Regions from separate parts of the Candidatus Villigracilis proximus genome, predicted to be linked through region 2. Evidence: riboswitches for the same ligand, from Rfam matches in the RefSeq annotation. Region 2 holds a riboswitch; the other holds the start of a gene.
What was found. A riboswitch is a leader RNA that binds a small molecule or an ion and turns the genes downstream of it on or off. The one in region 2 is predicted to bind cyclic di-GMP.
Positions count from the first base shown of each region.

Region 1: it holds a riboswitch for cyclic di-GMP, as region 2 does, so the genes downstream of both, IPL71_RS13360 (S-layer homology domain-containing protein) here and IPL71_RS22715 (CpaE/TadZ family protein) in region 2, are expected to answer to the same signal.

Region 1 covers NZ_JADJUO010000011.1:17,059-27,377, forward strand. The annotation lists gene IPL71_RS13340 (MBG domain-containing protein) at 1-3,242, shown strand, start outside; gene IPL71_RS13345 (Ig-like domain-containing protein) at 3,385-6,267, shown strand; gene IPL71_RS13350 (Ig-like domain-containing protein) at 6,234-7,151, shown strand; gene IPL71_RS13355 (S-layer homology domain-containing protein) at 7,148-7,840, shown strand; cyclic di-GMP riboswitch class I at 8,077-8,169, shown strand; cyclic di-GMP riboswitch class I at 8,252-8,341, shown strand; gene IPL71_RS13360 (S-layer homology domain-containing protein) at 8,395-10,098, shown strand; gene IPL71_RS13365 (class I SAM-dependent rRNA methyltransferase) at 10,107-10,319, opposite strand, start outside.
Region 2 covers NZ_JADJUO010000028.1:26,284-36,602, forward strand. The annotation lists gene IPL71_RS22685 (ATP-binding protein) at 1-745, shown strand, start outside; gene IPL71_RS22690 (response regulator) at 778-1,161, shown strand; gene IPL71_RS22695 (GAF domain-containing protein) at 1,200-3,269, shown strand; gene IPL71_RS22700 (ABC transporter permease) at 3,333-4,673, shown strand; gene IPL71_RS22705 (ABC transporter permease) at 4,670-5,764, shown strand; gene IPL71_RS22710 (HlyD family secretion protein) at 5,897-7,021, shown strand; cyclic di-GMP riboswitch class I at 7,112-7,198, shown strand; cyclic di-GMP riboswitch class I at 7,277-7,374, shown strand; gene IPL71_RS22715 (CpaE/TadZ family protein) at 7,516-8,736, shown strand; gene IPL71_RS22720 (3-keto-alpha-glucoside-1,2-lyase-like domain-containing protein) at 8,789-9,529, shown strand; gene IPL71_RS22725 (carboxypeptidase-like regulatory domain-containing protein) at 9,541-9,981, shown strand; partial or broken gene ruvB (Holliday junction branch migration DNA helicase RuvB) at 10,075-10,319, shown strand, end outside.

The DNA of each region.
Region 1 (10,319 bases), on a different contig from region 2:
CCCATATTATGCCGACAGTTGCCACTTTGGCCGTCACGGAGATCACGACTTCAACTGCTACAGGAAATGGAAATATCACAGCTTTGGGTGTCCCCAATCCTACTCAGCATGGTGTTGTATGGAGCACCTCATTTAATCCAACGATAGGAGATAACAAGACTACAGATGGCACAGTTAGTGCAACGGGCGCTTATACGAGCGATATCACTGGTTTGACAGCAGGTATGCTCTACCATGTTCGTGCTTATGCTACCAATGCTGCCGGTACCTTCTATGGCGAGGATGTTACCTTCACTACCCACGATTTGCCCGCAGTTTCTACTTTGCCTGTAAGCAACATCACCACAATGACAGCTACCGGGAATGGCAATGTGACTGATCTTGGTGTGCCCAATCCCAGCCAACATGGCGTTGTATGGAATACCGCTGGTGAACCTACCATCGCGGATAGCAAAACCATGAATGGTGTAGCGGCTGTAGCGGGCACCTTTACCACCTCAATGACTGGCCTAATGCCTGGAACACTTTATCATGTTCGTGCTTATGCCACAAATATGGCAGGCACTGTCTACGGCGAGGAAGTCACTTTTACTACTCTCCTTGCGCCTACAGTTACCACTCAATCTGTCACCAATATTACAACTGTGACCGCCCTGGGCAACGGTAACATCACAGTTCTAGGCACCTTTAATCCGACTGAACATGGTGTTGTCTGGGCAACCACTGCCAACCCCACCATAGAAAATTTCAAGACAATGGAAGGTGAGGTTGATGAGACAGGCTCTTTCACCAGCACTATGACTGGTCTGACTCCTGGGACTTTATATTATGTCCGCGCATATGCTGCGAACGAAGCAGGTACTTCGTATGGCGAAGAGTTATCTTTCACCACTTTGATTGCGCCCACCATTACCACGCTGCCTGTCTCGTCCATCGGCACCACTACGGCCTTGGGAAATGGTAATGTCATTACGCTTGGTGTGCCCAATCCAACCCAACATGGGGTTGTCTGGAGCACCTCCGCTGATCCCACTCTCGCGAATAATAAAACTACGGATGGCGATGTAACCATAACCGGCGCATTCACAAGCAGTATTACCGGCCTTACGCCGGGGATGCTGTATCATGTCCGTGCTTACGCCACCAACGCAGTTGGTACCGTTTATGGAGAGGATGTTAGTTTTACCACTCTTCCATCGACTACCGGAACCACCACTCCGAACACAAACCCTGGAACAGGTATCAATATACCAATTGCCGGGTCAGCTGACTGGGCTAACCCAGACTATATCACTGCTGATGATAATAGTTATGCAAGCGTCACCCTCACCGGCAGTGTTCTGCAGTCTGGTTATTTGGAAGGCACCAACTATGGCTTTGATATTCCTTTAGATGCCGCTATTAATGGGATTACGGTCACCATTGGTCGTCATGAAAGCGGGACCAGAGTTGGCTATTTTGATGTGCGGGATGGCACTGTTAAATTACTCAAAGCCGGCACTCTGGTTGGGAATAATAAAGCAGCAACTGGGACGGAGTGGCCAATAGAAATAGCTGCCCCTGCTACATACGGAACAACTGCTGATCTTTGGGGGACGACTTGGACTCCCGCGGAAATCAATGCCAACAATTTTGGTGTGGCTCTCTCAGTCATCAGTGATGTCAATCGAATTGCATATGTAGATTATGTACGCATCTCTGTAACCTATACAGTAACAATGGTTGGTTCGAACACGACCGTTAGCTGCGGCTCGGGTACTCCGCTCGTTACTTATGGATCAAGCATCACTTGTGTTGCTACCGTAGCGCGCGGCTCCGGCCCCAAGACACCCACAGGAAATGTTAACTGGACTACGAATGGCAGCGGTAATTTTTCCGCCAGTCCATGTACTCTCTCGGGAGTCGATGGAATTTCAACCTGCTCTGTAACTTACACTCCCAACGCTGTGGGCAATGGCGCGCATTTGATTACCGCCGCGTATGCGGGAGATCCAAATTTCTTTACAAGCAGTGACCAACAAAGCGTAACCGTAAATAAAGCGACGGCCGCCATAGTCCTTGGCAGTCTGGGACAGACTTATGATGGCACCCCCAGATCTGTGACTGCGGTCACGGAACCGGCTAACCTGACAGTTGACTTTACCTACGATGGTTTGATCGCCGCTCCAACCGACGCTGGTTCTTATGAAGTAGTCGGGACGATCAATGATCCTAATTACAACTCCACTTCAGATAGTGGCACACTAGTTATTGCCAAGGCGTTGGCTGTAGTCTCTCTTGCGGATCTCAGCCAAACCTATGACGGCGCGCCCAATTTGGTGACAGCCACAACCAACCCTGCTGATTTAACCGTTGACTTTACCTACGATGGCGCTGCTGTTGCTCCAATCAATTCCGGTTTGTATGCTGTGATTGGAACGATCAATGATCTGAACTACGCAGGCAGCGCAAGTGGCACACTCTATGTTGCGAAGGCCGCGGCAGTCATAACCCTTGGCGGTCTTAATCAGACTTACGACGGCACGCCAAAGTCAGTGACGATTGCAACCATTCCTTCCGGTCTCCCGGTTGAAGTAACCTATGCCGGCTTGCAGACTCCGCCAACATTACCGGGTAGCTATGATGTGGTTGCCACAATTAACGATCCAAATTACAGCGGCACGACTGTTAATACATTGATCATCGTACAGGCAGTTTCAACTCATAGCATTCCATTGTCTATCGGCTGGAATCTGATCTCGTTCAATGTACACCCGGCAAATACAGAGATTGCGACGGTACTCTTTAGTATTGATGGAAATTACGATCTGGTCTACGCCTGGGATGCGACGAGCGCTGGTGATAACTGGCAAATGTATGATCCAAATGTGCCGCCATTCTTAAATAACTTAACTCATCTTGATGAGACCATAGGTTTCTGGGTTCACATGTCGGCTGCTGATGTATTGGAGGTAGTTGGCACTGAACCTGTAACAACCGATATTGATTTGTATGAAGGTTGGAACCTGGTGGCTTATCCATCCATGACAAATCGCCCGCTGCCTGAAGTATTGAATGAAAACGGCTGTACCGATTTCTCAGTGGTGTATGCGTATCTGGCGAACGATGCTGCTCCGTGGAAGTTGTTTGATCTAAGTCTGCCGCCCTTCTTGAATGATCTAAGTGAGATGGCGCCCGGGTCGGGGTATTGGATCTGGGTCAATGCGGATTGCACCTGGAGTGTGACTTATCTGGCAGAGTAGTTACATCGATCGGTAAGGTCAGGAAATAATCTTTATCCATTCCTGACCTTACCCGAAAGATTAATGGATCAGCATGGATTTGTGCAGAAAAGATATGGAATAAATCGTAACCAAATTAGACGGGTCTAACAAGAGGTACAAAATGAAAATTCAACGCGTTTTCAGTGCTCTGTTTCTAGCTATCACTCTCGTACTTAGTAATGTTTCAACAGTATTTGCCCAACCTCCCTTACCTTCTTCTTTTTGGGGAACGGTGAAGTTGGATGGAGCAATTGCGCCAGCGGGGACTGTCATCTCGGCTCGCATCAATGGCATTCAGTATGCTACAACTACTGTTACGATAAGCGGGGATGCGTATTATCTCGTAAAGGTGCCGGGTGATGATCCTGCAACTTCGGATATTGAAGGCGGGGTCTCAGGGGATACCGTGGCCTTCTATATCGGTGGTTATGTGGCTGATCAGACCGGTTCATGGGTAAGCGGGCCGAATGTCTTGCTAAATTTAACAGGGTCGACAAACCACGCTCCAGTGGCCAATGCGCAACCCATTAGCGCAGATGAAGATGCGGCCAAGACTATTACTTTGACAGGCACAGATGCGGACGGCGACACATTGACCTATGTGATCGTGACCGACCCTGCACATGGAACATTAACTGGAACCGGCGCGAATCAGACCTACACTCCCGCCGCCAACTACAACGGTGCAGATAGTTTCACCTTCAAGGTCAACGACGGAACCGTGGATAGTGCCCCTGCCACTGTCAGCATCACTGTGGCCGCTGTCAATGATGTGCCGGTTGCGAATGATCAGTCTATTGACACAACCAGAAACACTTCGAAGGCTGTCACATTAACTGGCTCAGATATTGAAGGCAGCATATTGACTTATATAATCGTGACCGATCCTGCACATGGAACATTAACTGGAACCGGCGCGAATCGGACTTACACTCCCGCTGCCAATTACAACGGTGCAGATAGTTTCACCTTCAAGGTCAATGACGGAACCATCGACAGCGCTGTTGCAACAGTGAGTATCAATATCACATTCACAAATGTTGCCCCGGTCGCGAGCCCGCAGTCTGTTAGCACCAATGAAGATACGGCCAAGGCCATTACTCTGGCTGGCACCGATGCGGACGGCGACATATTGACTTATGTGATCGTGACCGCCCCAGCACATGGAACATTAACTGGAACCGGTGTGAATCGGACCTACACTCCCGCCGCGAACTACAACGGTGCAGATAGTTTCACATTCAAGGTTAACGACGGAACCGTGGACAGTGCTCCCGCCACTGTCAGTATCACCGTGACCGCCGTCAATGATGTGCCGGTAGCGAGTCCTCAATCTGTTAGTACCAATGAAGATACAGCCAAGGCCATTACTCTGGCTGGCACCGATGCGGACGGCGACACATTGACTTATGTGATCGTGACCGCCCCAGCACATGGAACATTAACTGGAACCAGTGTGAATCGGACTTACACTCCCGCCGCGAACTACAACGGTGTAGATAGTTTCACATTCAAGGTCAACGATGGAACCGTGGACAGTGCTCCTGCCACTGTCAGTATTACCGTGACAGCCGTTAATAATGCCCCGGTAGCTACTAGCCCTCAATCTGTTAGCACCAATGAAGACACAGCCAAGGCCATTACTCTGGCTGGTACTGATGTGGACGGCGACACATTGACTTATGTGATCGTGACCGCCCCAGCACATGGAACATTAACTGGAACCGGCGCGAATCAGACCTACACTCCCGCCGCCAACTACAATGGTGCAGATAGTTTCACATTCAAGGTCAACGACGGAACCGTGGACAGTGCTCCCGCTACTGTTAGTATCACCGTGACCGCCGTCAATGATGTGCCGGTAGCGAGTCCTCAATCTGTTAGCACCAATGAAGACACAGCCAAGGCCATTACTTTAGCTGGCACAGATTCAGACGGCGACACATTGACTTATGTGATCGTGACCGCCCCAGTACATGGAACATTAACTGGAACCGGTGTGAATCAGACTTACACTCCTGCCGCGAACTACAATGGTGCAGATAGTTTCACCTTCAAGGTCAACGACGGAACCGTGGACAGTGCTCCCGCTACTATCAGCATCACCGTGACCGCCGTCAATGATGTGCCGGTTGCCAATGACCAGTCTGTCAGCACAACCAGGAACACGCCAAAAGCTATTACATTGACTGGCTCAGATATAGACGGCAATTCCTTAACTTATATTATTGTATCCACTCCGTCACATGGCACTCTTAGCGGCACTGGCGCAAGCCGAACCTACACGCCGAACACGAATTACACAGGCGCAGACAGCTTCACTTTCAAGGTTAACGACGGAACGGTGGATAGCGCTGTTGCAACAGTGAGTATCAATATCACATTCTCAAATGTAGCCCCGGTAGCGAGCCCTCAATCTGTTAGTACCAATGAAGACACAGTCAAGGCCATTACTTTGGCTGGTACCGATGCGGACGGCGACACATTGACTTATGTGATCGTGACCGATCCTGCACATGGAACATTAACTGGAACCGGTGCGAATCGGACTTACACTCCCGCCGCGAACTACAACGGTGCAGATAGTTTCACCTTCAAGGTCAACGACGGAACCGTGGACAGTACTCCCGCCACTGTCAGCATCACCGTGACCGCCGTCAATGATGTGCCGGTCGCGAGCCCAGGCCGAAGAGCCGGCGGGGGGCGGGGGGGGGGGGGGGCGGGCGGCCCGGGCGGGAGGGCGGGGGGGGGGGGGCCCGCCGCCCAACGGGGCGGGCCCCGGGCACGGCGGGGCCGGGGGGGGGGGGCCGCGGGGCACCGGGCCGCCGCGGGGGGGGGGGGGGGGGGGGGCGGGGGGCAGGCGCGGCCGCGGGGCAGGGGCGCGGCGCGGGCGGGGGGGGGCGCGAGCAGGGCGGCCGGAGGGGGGGGCAGTCTGTTAGCACCAATGAAGATACAGCCAAGGCAATTACTCTGGCTGGCACCGATGCGGACGGCGACACATTGACCTATGTGATCGTGACCAACCCTGCACATGGAACATTAACTGGAACCGGCGCGAATCGGACTTACACTCCCGCCGTAAACTACAACGGTGCAGATAGTTTCACCTTCAAGGTCAACGACGGAACTGTGGACAGTGCTCCTGCCACTGTTAGTATCACCGTGACCGCCGTCAATGATGTGCCGGTTGCCAACGACCAGTCTGTCAGCACAACGAGGAACACACCCAAAGCTATTACACTGACTGGCTCAGACATAGACGGCAATTCCTTAACTTATATTATTGTGGCAACTCCGTCACATGGCACTCTTAGCGGCACTGGCGCAAGCCGAACCTACACACCGAACACGAATTACACAGGCACGGACAGCTTTACCTTCAAGGTCAACGATGGAACGGTGGACAGCACTGTTGCAACAGTGAGTATCAATATCACATTCGCAAATGTTGCCCCGGTCGCGAGCCCGCAGTCTGTTAGCACCAATGAAGATACAGCCAAGGCCATTACTCTGGCTGGTACCGATGCGGACGGCGACACATTGACCTATGTGATCGTGACCAATCCAGCACATGGAACATTAACTGGAACCGGCGCGAATCGGACTTACACTCCCGCCGCGAACTACAACGGTGCAGATAGTTTCACCTTCAAGGTCAATGACGGAACCGTGGACAGTGCTCCTGCCACGGTCAACATTACCGTGACCGCCGTCAACAATCCACCAACAGATATCTCTATATCAAAGAGTAATTTCAACGAAAATCAAGCTGTAGGTACGTTGGTTGGAACATTCTCCACTACAGATTCTGACATGAGTGACACCTTCACTTATGAATTCTGCGGGGTACTGATGATGCTTCTTTCACAATCAACGGTGATAGCTTGAAGACTGCTGTGCTTTTTGATTACGAAACTAAAAATACTTACAGCATCTGTGTCCGCAGTACAGACGCCGCCACACTTAGCGTTACCAGAACGTTTGTGATTACTGTCAATAATCTTCTGGACACGCAAACCTTTATGGATGTGCCTCAAGGTTTCTGGGCAGCTCGTTATATTCAAGCGATCTATGAAGCTGGAATCACGAGCGGTTGTACAACCAACCCATTAAACTATTGCCCTGATGCTTCTGTCACCCGGGCGCAGATGGCGATCTTCATCGAAAAGGGAATGCGCGGTTCCGGATTTACTCCTCCTGCCGCAACTGGCACAGTCTTTACAGATGTTCCACAAGGGTACTGGGCAGCCGCCTGGATCGAACAACTGGCAGCCGATGGCATCACTGGTGGATGTGGAGCAGGCGTTTACTGCCCGGATGCGGAAGTAACACGTGCGCAGATGGCCGTCTTCCTGCTAAAGGCCAAGCATGGGTCAGCTTACACTCCGCCGGCCTCCAGTGGCACAGTCTTTACAGATGTTCCACAAAGTCATTGGGCAGTCGCCTGGGTCGAAGAGTTGGCGGCTGAAGGGATTACCAGTGGTTGTGCAGCAGGACTATATTGCCCCGAGAGTTCCGTGACACGTGCCCAGATGGCGGTATTCCTTCAAAAAGTTTTCAATCTACCTCTGCCGTAGTCATCCGGCAATAAGATAATTTTCATAAAACACCCCTACAGTTAAAAACTGTAGGGGTGTTTTATTTTGGCAGATTTGATTTTCAGATTTCCAAAGATGAGCGATTCTTTTTGAGCAGTGACTGGAGCATATTTTTGTTTGCTTGTTTTTTTACTGTATACAAAATTGTAACGTTGAATTTCATAATTGTTAGGTTAATTAAGAGGAAATATCTGTATAATGATTTTGTAATAAGAAATTGATAAAGGCAAACCCAGTGAAAACTGGGGACGCAAAGCCAACGGGTCTACCGCCACAGCAAATGTGGTCATGATTGCCAGGCCGCCAGAACTTTATATATGGTTATTCCTTGGCGGACCTGAATGAATCCAGGTTCGCTTTTTTTGTTATTTTTGAACTTTACAAAGTTTGTATCGATAAGGGCAAACCCGGCGAAAGCCGGGGACGCAAAGCCAACGGGTCTACCGCCACTGATGTGGCCATGATTGCCAGGCCTCCGAAAACGAATCAGCGCGAGTTTTTGCGTTCCGGGTGCCCTTGTCAGGAGAGAAACAATGGTACCCAAATATTTTTCTAACTCCATCTGCCTTGCCATCATTTTGACACTTTGTCTGACTGCAGTTCCTGCGCCTGTTTTTGCTGCATCAAGCCGCATTGAATCTGTTGCCGTAAAAGAGCACGTCATTAAATTTTATCTTGACCCTGCTCTTGTGCCTGATGTGAACTTTGCAAAAGCAGTTCTTGGTGAATATGTGCATGATATGAATGTTATTCTGGCAAAGAACACATCCCGTCGCCTGATATTTAACCCTGAAACAGGTATTATTCTCACGAATACACAGCCTCACTCAAATCAAGCAACCCCTCCTTTGCCTGTGGAAGATTTTGAGATCTGGGTACATGCGATTCGCACGGACTATTCAATCTCTTACGGTGGATACGCCGGTATTGACGATGGCGGCGCCGGAGTTCTTGCAGGTTTAAAATGGACAAAACTCTATGACCCCAATTCACTTTCTGCGGATGAGGTGGTCGATTATTGGACACAGATCAACAATATGCTCCATGAGTTGGCGCATGTATTCGGAGCGGGGTATGGAGAATACTATAAACTTACCACCATTCAAGATGCAACCGGAGTTGCTCCTCTGCTTAATATAAACATCCTTAACCAAAACGATGCATTCTGGAGCGACAAACCCGATTTCATGACCGATCCGTTATTGAAGAACGCGGCACAAGCCATGATCGCCGGGCAACCGGCCAATCGCGCAAATCTGCTCGATTATGTTGAATATTCAAAATTGACAGCGAAGATCATTAGCAGTGATTATCGTAACGGATCTCCCACAATAGACCTTTCACAAATTAACATTAAGGTAGTTTCCACTGATGGACAGCCTCTGAATGAAGCCAAAGTTGATGTGTGGAGCGTTTTTGGTGGTTCTCCATACTCTACACAATTAATGGTGGATGATCTTACAAACGAAAATGGAGAGATTGGCTTTAGTTGGGGTGGTTTGAGCAATCCGCATAATAGTTATGATTTTTTACGCCTGATCAAAGTATATAAAGAAGGTTATGTTGCTTCAGCCAGATATTTTTCCATATTTGACGCGGATATTGAGAAACTGGTCAACGGGAATGACTTTTTGACCATCACAATTCAGTTAGGCGTAGTTGATGCAAACCCGCCATCTACATCTACTTTTGAGGATGTGGACGTGAATGCCTTCGCATCGTCGTCCATTGAACAGTTATATAATGCCGAGATCACTGGCGGCTGTTCACTTTCGCCTTTGCTCTATTGTCCAAACGATATCGTCACTCGCGGACAAATGGCGGTTTTTCTTGAGCGCAGTATGAAAGGCTCCGGTTTTTCTCCTTCTGTTGGTATGCTTAGCTTCAATGATACAGCTGATCATTGGGCACGTTATTGGATCGAAGTTCTTGCGGTTGATGGAGTGACAAGCGGCTGTGGAAATGGAAATTATTGCCCTGATAGCCCGGTGACTCGTGCTCAAATGGCGGTATTTTTATTGCGTGCCAAACATGGTGCTGATTATGCCCCATCTGCTCCTTCCGGTCTTTTGTTTCAGGATGTACCCTCCGATTATTGGGCCGCGGCTTGGGTTGAGCAATTCAGCACGGATGGAATTACAAGCGGCTGCGGCAATGGAAATTATTGTCCTGACGAGCCTGTAACACGTGCGCAAATGGCCGTCTTTCTAACCAGAGCCTTTGATCTTATTCCCTAGAAAATTTTTTATGCCGCTGTGGCAAACAGGCACTTGAGGTACGCCCCTTCTTCAAATCCAATCGGATGGTCAAGCGCGTGGCTGGTGCGTTCAATCTCTATCAATCGGCGGTTGGATTCTCTGGCGGATTGGTGGATGGCATCAAAAAAGGATTGAGCATCAATGCGGCTGGAACAGGAAGCCTGCACCAACACCCCGCCAGAGCGCAGCACACTTAACCC
Region 2 (10,319 bases):
CATTCTGGCGCTCGCGGCGCAGTTCGTGCCAAATGATTCAGATGCTGAAAATGCATCTTTAACGGGAGCAGTTCAAACGGTCAGGGAAGAAGCGCAGGCAATGAATATTGATCTGGACCAGGTCCTGGCTGATATGTCTGCCATGAAGAAGAATCGTCTTCAGGCGTTGGTCAGCGTCGAATCATTAATGGAAGATCTGGAGATCGCCGAGAATAGCGCGGTGACGATCTTAAGTATCAAGGAAGGTCTGATCGGACCTGCGCGTCAACGAAACGATGCTGTGGTGTCTTTAAGCGAAATGATCGCGGACACGGTTGCGAATATGGGACTGCCCGATGGGGTAGTGGAGTTGGAGTGGGCGGCTGATATGCCGAATGCATTTGTGGACGCGCGGCAGGTGGAGCAGGTTTTTAATAATTTGATCAAGAATTCATGGGAAGCAATGGCGAAGACCTCTGCGCCAAAGATTTATGTAAGTGGAATGCGTGATTCAAATCCGAAGTTTGTTTTGGTGAGCGTGAAAGATAACGGGCCGGGCATTCCGAAAGAGATACAGGAAAAGATCTGGGTTTCGTTTTTTACCACCAAAGGTGGCAGCGGCGGTACCGGGCTTGGGCTTTCCTCTGTAATGCAAATTGTGAATCAACACGGCGGAAGTATTTCGCTGGAGAGTGAAGTTGGCAAGGGCGCTATGTTTTCGGTACGCCTGCCTGTTGAAAAAAAGTTTAAGACCTCACAGGTCTGATCTACATATATAAATTATTTTTTGGAGGATGAATGACAACGGTTCTTTTGGTGGATGATGAAAAGTTAATTCTGCGAAGTCTTGAAAAAACGCTTTTGCGCGCAGGCTTTGATGTGATCACTGCATCAGATTGTAAAAGCGGAAGTGAGATCTTCGCGCAAAATTCAGAGACGGTCAATATTGCGGTGCTTGATTTGAACATGCCAAGTTTTGACGGCACACCCAAAACAGGCGCGGGGCTTGATCTGCTCGCAGACCTCAAGCAGCAAAAATCATCGCTGCCGGTGGTCATCCTTACTGCGTATGATGAAGTGACCAAAGCCAAGGATGCAGTCTCTGGCGGCGCGAGCGCATTTTTCGTAAAAGGCCGCGAACAGGGCCTGGTTGAATTGATCCAGAAAATCTTAAACGTTTAACGCCAAACGTTCAACGTCATTAATCTAAAGAGGAAATTATGACAAACGATATTCAAAGACACGCAACTTTATTAAAGGCCTCGGCACGCGCAGCCAAGAACATCACCACCATTCTCGATCCGTATGAATTGTTGCAACGCACGGTTGACATCATCTGTGATGAATTCGGCTTTTATTACGCCGGTGTATTTTTTCTGGATGATGCGAAACAGTACGCTGTCTTAAAAGCCGGACGCGGTGAAGCAGGCCGGGAAATGATCAACGCGGGACATAAACTCGCCGTTGGCGGGAACTCGATGATCGGTGCATCCATTGCAAATCGTCAGGGGCGCATCGCTCTGGACGTGGGAGCTGAGGCAGTTTTCTTTGAGAATCCCCACCTTCCGAAGACCCGCTCCGAGATGGCGCTTCCGCTCATTGTCGGCGAGGATATTATTGGCGCGGTCACAGTTCAATCCACTGAAGAAGCCGCGTTTCACGATGAAGATATTGCCGCCTTGCAAACCATGGCGGATCAGCTTGCGATCGCCATTCAAAATTCCAATCTGCATCGCCAGGCAGAGCGCCGTTCCCGTTTGTTGAAAGCCGCGAACCGCGTGGGCAAGGAAGTCACATCCATTTTGGATATTGAGCAATTGCTTTCACAAACTGTAAATATTATCTGTGAATCTTATGGTTTGTACTACGCGGGCGTCTTCCTTTTGGACTCAGCTGGCGAGTACGCTATTTTGCGTTCCGGTTATGGCAAGGCTGGCAAAGCCATGGTCGCGGATGGTCACAAACTTAAAGTTGGCACAGACTCGATGATCGGCGCCTGTATCGCCATGAATGAAGCCCGCATCGCGTTGGACGTTGGTGAAGAGCGTGTGCATTTCAAGAATCCACATTTACCGCATACCCGTTCCGAAATGGCGTTGCCTCTGGTCTACGGCGGCAGAGCCCTCGGCGCTGTGACCATTCAAAGCTCTGAAGAACGCGCTTTCAGCGAAGATGACATCACCACGTTGTTGACCATGGCAGAGCATCTGGCTGTCGCGATCAATAACGCGCATCTGGTTGATGAACTCAAGGAAGCACACAGTGAAATTTTGCGTAACAAAGTCTTCGAAGCGCTGACCACCGCCTCCACCGAAGCCATTCATTGGATCGGTAATAAGACTCTGCCAATTTCATTGACCATTGCGCGTTTGCGCGAAGAAATTGCAGAAGGAAAAGTTGACCTTGAGTCACTCAAGGAAGACCTGGATATGATCGCTGAAAGCGCGGCACAGATCACGCAGGTTAAAGAACAATTGATTGGCGCGGTGCGTGAACAACGACCACGCGCTGTCCTGTTTGCGGATGTATTGCAGACCGCCGCTCATCAACGCGATTTTTCAGCAAATGCCTTGAAAGTGAAAATTGACCCTGCTGCTGCATACGTGATCGCAGACAGCACACAACTCACACGTGCGGTTGGTAATATTTTGCAAAATGCCGCAGAGGCCGGCGCCAAGTCTGTGACCGTCAGCGTTCATCCCACCGAAGAGCGCGGTGTGCTTGAGATCGACATCGAAGATGACGGCTCCGGCATGGATGAAGATGTCATGCAGAAAGCGTGGTCTCCATTCTTCTCGACCCGCGGCGTTGAACACCACGGACTCGGTCTGCCCGCAGCCATGCATGTCATCTCGCAGGCGCAGGGACGTATTGCCCTTGTCAGCGAAAAAGGCAAAGGCACAACCGTTGCCTTTTTCATGCCGCGCGGACATGCGAACGACGAAGCCATTGAAGCGGGCAGTGTTAAAAATATTTTATTGATCGATGATAACGATGATTGGGCGAACCTGTTCGCTAAATTACTTAAGGATACAAAAGTTAAATTGACTCAATCTGCAGACTTGAAGAAATTTGCTGATGCTGATTTGATCCTTGTGGATGAACACATCGCATCTGTTTCCTTGACCGATGTCCTGTCTGCGCTTTCAAAGGCAGGACTCACCTCGAAGACGGTCATCCTCACCGCGGCGATCAACCCTGAACGCGTCACCCAATTCCTGCGTGACGGTGTGAAGGATGTCACCGTGAAGCCTTATTCCGGCAGCGAGATCAGCGAATTGTTGAAGTAGAAAGAATAGGAAGTTAAGACCTGACAGGTTTTTCTTAAGTCTGTCAGGTCTGATAAGGTAATTATGCGACCAAGATGGCGTAAAGTTTTACATGATCTATGGGATAACAAAGCCCGTACCCTGCTGGTGGTTTTTTCCATTGCAGTGGGTGTATTTTCCATTGGGGTAATTTCGGGCGCATATCAGATCATTTCAAATGACATGAGTGTTTCCTACGCGGCAAACAACCCTTCGAATATTGAGATCCGCACGGCGAATTACAACGATGATGTACTCGCATCCATTCGTAATTCTCACAGTGTGAAAGATGCAGAAGGGCGCCGCGTGATCAATTTCCGCGTGCGAACGCAGGACAGTGACCAGTGGGTGGCCCTGGATGTGGTTGCGCTGGAAAGTTTCAGCGAGAATCAAGTTAATTTATTAGTGCCAGTTTTGGGTGCGGTCGAAGCGAATAAAGATGAGATCCTGTTGGAGAAGGATGCGCTTAAGAAGTTAAAAGTCACAGTGGGTGATTATCTTGTTTTTGAATTGCCCGATGGCACGCTCAAGGAATTAAAGATTGTGGGCATTGTGCAGGATGTCAGCACAGGTGCGGGTGACTTTCTCGCCCCGCCCTTTGCCTACATTGAGATGAATACATTCCCCACGCTGCGTCAGCCTGAGTTGTTCAACCGTGCGTATGTGACCGTTACAGAAGGCGAAGATGACATTTCCTACATCCGTGAAGTGGGCGCGGACTTAAAGGATAAGCTCGAAAAGAACGGCACCGTGGTGGTGCGTACCCGTTTTTCTGAAAAGCACAAACATCCGCTGGCTGATACGGTGAACGCGATTCTCGGTATTCTGTTGGCGCTTGGAATTCTGATCGTTTTTCTTTCAAGTTCATTGATCGCAAACACATTGAGCGCATTGTTAAGTCAGCATTTGCGGCATATTGGCGTCATCAAATTGGTGGGCGGAAGAAACAAGCAGGTCTTTGCCATGTATTTCACGCTCATCATGGCTTTTGGTGTACTGGCATTGTTGATCGCGATTCCGCTCGGCGGACAGGGCGCGTATGGATTGGCCTTGTTCATTTCAAGTGAGATGCGCTTTAACCTGCTGGGCTATCGCATTGTGCCAATGGCAATGATTATTCAGGTTGCAGTTGGTTTGCTGGTTCCGCTTGTGGCTGGGCTTATGCCTGTGTTGAGCGGCTCACGCATTACCGTGTTGCGCGCGCTCAGCGGTGACCTTGCTGGGGATGAAAACAAACCGCACAAAGCCGGTGAAGACCGTGTGCCGTGGTTTGACTATATGCTGGTTCAGTTTACGCGAATCCTTTCTTCCCGGGGCATTCATTTTCCACGCCCGTTCATTATTTCGCTACGGAATACATTCCGCCGCCGTGGACGTTTGTGTTGACCCTCTTCACGCTGACCATGGGCGGTGCGATCTTTATTGCCGTGTTCAATGTGCGTGTTACTTTGCATGATTACATCGACCAGATCGGAAGTTACTTCCGCGCGGATGTAACTCTTGATTTTGATAAAGCATATCGTCTAAATGAAGTGGAGCAGTACGCCTTGCAAGTGGAAGGCGTGGAACGTGTGGAAGGCTGGCAATTTCTCAACACTGAATTGTTATATGCCGATGGTTTGGTGGCTGATAATGTAAATTTACTGGCTCCACCTGCTGAAAGTGAGCTGGTCAATCCGTTGATCGCATCCGGCCGCTGGATTCGCAAGGATGATGTTCGCAAGCTGGCGATCAGTGAAGCAGTACTTGAGTTTTATCCCAACTTGCAGCCCGGCGACCATTTACTGCTCAAGATTCAAGGCAGGGAAGAATCCTGGGAAGTTGTTGGTATCTTTAAATTTGTCGGTAATGAAGGCATTCTGGCCTATGCGCCTTATGAATATATTTCGCAGATATCAAACCTTGCAAATCGTTCCTTCTCTTTTCGTATGGTCACAAATCAACATGACCGCGTCTATCAGGATTTGATGGCCGAGAAGCTGGATCATTTCTTCCGCGACGAAGGATTCAAAGTTCGTAAATCCGAATCAGGCCTGGCCTCGCTTGATACTGCTTCGGAGAGTTTGGATATTCTGGTGGTCTTTTTGCTCATCATGGCTATTCTGACAGCCGTGGTAGGCGCAATGGGGTTGACCGGCACCATGGGCATGAACGTCCTTGAGCGCACGCGTGAAATCGGCATCATGCGCGCCATCGGCGCTGATGACCGCGCCGTCATGCGCACGATCATCGCAGAAGGCTTTGTGATCGGCACGATTTCATTTATTCTGGCGATCGTGGTTTCCATACCAATTACATACGGACTTTCCTATATTGTCAGTCTGGCTGTGTTTGAAACACCCATTCAAGTGGTCTTCACGTATTTGGGCTACGCCATCTGGTTTGCGCTGGTGCTGGTTCTTTCGGTGTTGGGTTCCATTTTGCCGGCCCGTAATGCCGCGCGTTTGACCATTCGTGAAGTATTGGCTTACGAATAAAAATATTTGTTTTGGTAAAAAACCTAAAGGTCTTTTGTTATTCGGGATTTTACCAAGCAAGGCAGACCTTTAGGGTTTGTGTATAGAGTAGAAAATAATCACATAAACAATGAAATGACAAGAAGGTATAAAATGAAAAAACAAACACTAACTATGATCGCAATACTAACCATCCTTTCACTCGCGCTCGCCGCGTGTGGAAATCAACCTGAGGCCACACCCGCCCCAGCGGAAATTGTCTCGTCCAGTGATGTTGTCGCGGAAGGCCGCCTCGAACCGATTCAGGGTGCGAACCTATTTTTTCAGGCACGCGGTGTCGTTGAGGAAGTTCTGGTGAGCGCCGGAGATACCGTCAGCGAAGGGGATGTCCTCGTCCGCCTCGCAAATGCGGGCGGGGCTGAAGCGCAGGTTGTCGTCGCCCAAAATGCCTATGATGTCCTCCTCCGCAATGAAAGCAGTGACCGCGCCAAACTCTGGCAGGCTTATATGGATGCGCAAATTGCGCGCGGCAAGGCCGAAAATAAATGGGAAGATTTGAATGTTGACAGCATCGAAGACAGCATCGAAGATGACAAGGCGACAATAGAAGATCGTCAACAAGATGTGGCCGATGCGCAGGAAGACTTCGATAAATATAAAGACCTTGATGTCGATAACTCCAAACGCAAGAATGCCGAGGATGATCTTGAACAGGCACAGGACGATCTGAATCAAGCCATCCGCGATCTGGAAGCCACTATTCGCAAACGTGATGAAGTACGCGCGGATTATGATGCCGCACTTGGTCTTGAAGCCGAAGCGAAATATCAATATGAGATCAGCCTTGACGGCCCGAATTCAGATCAGCTCTCATTGGCAAAAGCAAATCTTGATGCTGCAAAAGATACGCTTTCCAATTACATCATAACTGCACCGTTTGGCGGCACTGTGGCGGATGTCAATGTGAAAGTGGGTGAGCAGGTGACAGCTGAAACGCGTGTGATTAGCATTGCCAATTTTAATACCTGGGTTGTTGAAACCACAGATGTAACTGAACTCGAAGTGGTAAAAATCAGTAAAGGACAAACTGTTACGCTCATCCCTGATGCTCTTTCTGATTTGGCTCTCAGCGGCACGGTCACAGAGATCAGCCAGGCCTACACCCAACAAGGCGGTGACATTCTTTATACAGTCCGCATTGCGGTGGCGGAAAACGATCCGCGTTTGAAGTGGGGCATGACCGTGGAAGCTACCTTCAGGGAAGTTGTACAACAATAATAAAAAAATCTCCGTCAACTGGCGGAGATTTTTTTATTAGAACATCTGAGTGATTGAAAAAAACATTTTCTCGTGCAATAATAAAGTTGCTCCGAGAAAGAGCAAAACCGGGAAAACCCGGCGACGCAAAGTCATGGGTCTAACGCTGAACTGAGTCACGACCGCCAGACTGCCGATAAAAGCAAAACCGCCAAAAGACGGCGACGCAAAGTCAGGAATCTAAAACCAGTATAAGTTTCTGGTCAGGATTGACCGACTTCCGAAAGGTAAAATCAGGGAAACCTGATGGCACAAAGTCATGGGTCTACAATCACAAAATTATTTTTCGTGATCATGATTGCCAGGCTGCCGAAGAGCAAATCTTTTCACAGGGATGACCGAACGCGCGTCATCCCTGTTTGCTTTTGTCATTTATCTGTAAATAAACTGTAATATGTTTTTTACACTTTGAATTCTTCCCCATGCTATACTCTACGCAGGCAAAAGGAGACCTTATGTCTGAGCGAATTCTCATTGTAGATGATACTGAATTAAATTTGAAGATGGTGGGTTCTATTCTTCTAAAAGATGGTTATGAAATCATAACGGCTCGAAACGGCATTGAGGCCCTGGAGGTGATCAAATCCAAGCCTCCGGCATTGGCGATTCTGGACGTCATGATGCCGGACATGGATGGATACACTCTTTGTGAGCGTCTGCGTCAAATTCCGTCCACCGCGAAAATTCCGATCATTATTTTGACCGCGCTCAGTGGTGTTGAAGATAAGATCAAGGCTTTTGACTCTGGCGCGGATGATTTTTTAGCAAAGCCATTTGAGTCGCAGGAATTGCGCGCCAGGGTCAAGGTGTTGTTAAGGCGGTTTTCAGAGCGGGAATCTGTTCAAACAAATGAAGAAGTATCGGGGAAGGTGATTGCGGTATTTTCATTGCGCGGGGGAATTGGGGTGTCCATGCTTTCGTCAAATCTGGCCGCATCATTATCACAAATTTGGGGCACGCCTACAGTGCTGGTGGACCTGGCGTTTATGAATGGACAGAGTGCGCTGCTCCTTGATCTTCCCCTTCGTAATTCCTGGGCCGATCTGGGGCGCTCTCCCGCAAAAGAAATGGACATGGATCTGATTAACTCTGTTTTGCTTCATCACGATTCAGGTGTGCATGTCCTTGCATCTCCGCGCCGTCCGCAGGAAGCGGAAGTCATTACAGCCGACCATGTCCAGTCTGCCATCGGATTGCTCCGCGCCCATTATCATTATATTATTCTGGATCTGCCCCATGATTTTTCAGAAACCACGCTGGCAGGTCTGGATATGGCTGACCAAATACTGCTCATGCTCTCGCCTGAAACGGCATCTGTCCGCTGCGCCGCGAATGCCCTGGAAACTTTTGGGCAGCTTCACTATCCGCCCGACCGGACAACCTTGATCTTGAATTGGCCTTTTAAGGGGAAAGGGTTACCGCGCGCCGGAATTGAAGGCGCATTGAAAAGGGAATTGGGCGTTGTGATTCCTTACGCCGGCGAAGCGGTTGTCTCTTCGATCTTATACGGGAAACCTTCCGCCTTGCAGATGCCGCTTGATCCTTTGGGTGCATTTTTGGAAGATCTGGCGTATCTTTACAGCAAGGAAGATCATAAACAAAATCCGCCCGAGAGTGCAGGGGAAGGGCTTAAGCGTGTAAAAGTACGCGCGCAGGCCCGTCAGGAAAAATCGTGATCGCCGGCTGATAATACAGGGATATTTCCCATGCCAGACGATCAATTGAAAATTGGGAGAAAAACATGAAAAAATTTCGCGGATTAATATCCAAAATGGACAGGGTCTTGTTGAATATGGACTCTTACTCGCATTGATTGTTGTCGGTTTGATTCTCGCATTAAGCCTTGGCGGCGTTTCCCTGTCTGATCTTTATTGCACAGTGGCAAGCGGTATAGGCGGTGGAGAGTCTTGCAATGAACAGAAGATGTACTGTCAGGATTCTTTTGACGGCGATCTAAGCGCGTGGCAACCCTTGAATAATACGGTGTCTTTGAACGATGGTCAGATGTGTTTTGGCAGCGGGTTGCAGGCCATGAATAAATGTTCCATGAAATTGCCTGAATCAGATTATGTCATTAAGATGGATGATGTTAGCATCTCAAGCGGTAATGGATATGGTGTGTTTTTCCGTTCGACTGTTGACAGTAATGGGCTGGATGGGTATGTCTTTCAATATGATCCAGGCTGGAAATCATCTAAATACCCAAACGGGGCACTTCTCATTCGTCAATGGATCAATGGTCGTGAAATTTCAACCCCCATTGCAGTTACTCCAATCGGAGAAAATGTATATAACACCCCGCATGATTTTGAAATTAACGTCTCAGGTGACACCTACACAGTAGTAATGGATGGGAAGGAAGTCCTCTCAGCCCAAGACAGCACCTACACCACAGGTGGAACAGGACTTCGTTCCTGGTTTGGTACCTCTGCCTGTATCGGCGACTTCTCTGTTTTTGAAACACCCTAAAAGGAGCAGCCATGCAATTCGACGAATCCCCCGAGCTTGATCAATTTAAAGATGGCATGCCTGAAAACACCCCCGCACCTGATGCAGGCCGCAAAAAATTCCGCGTGATCTTGTTGCTAACATTTATCGTCGTCTCTCTCTTTGGTGTAGCGCTTTTATTAAAAGAAAATCGCACGCTCGCCACTCTGACAGGCACCGCCGTTGTGCAAGGCCGCGTCGTAGATGAAGACGGTCAACCATTTATCGGCGAAATATTTATTCTCGGCACTGAACTTAAAACGCAAACTGATGCAAATGGAAACTTTGAATTGCGCCGTGTCCCTTCCGGTGAGCAGATCCTCATTGTTGCAGATGAATTAATAGGCCGTGATTTTTCCATTCAAGTCACCACTGCCACCACCCTTGAAATGGGCGAGATTCGTTTTGAGACCACCGCCATGCCGCCCAACTAATTTTTTGGGGGGATGTAAACCCCGCTTCGCTCTTAACTGAAAACTGGGACGCGGTTTATTGTCATCGAACTCCTGCGGGGTATAATCTCCGCTATGACTAAACCTCCCCGCCCTTCGACAAGCTCCGCGTCAGGAAAGCCTCTTGACCCTGAAGCCAAACCCGATGACCGTGTAGATAATGCCCTTCGTCCCGAAAAACTAAATGACCTGATCGGTCAGGATCAGGTTAAAGAGAACTTGTCTATTTTGATCGCGGCAGCACGCAAACGCGGTGAAGCATTGGATCACGTCCTTTTTTATGGGCCTCCCGGGTTGGGAAAGACCACGCTCGCGCATGT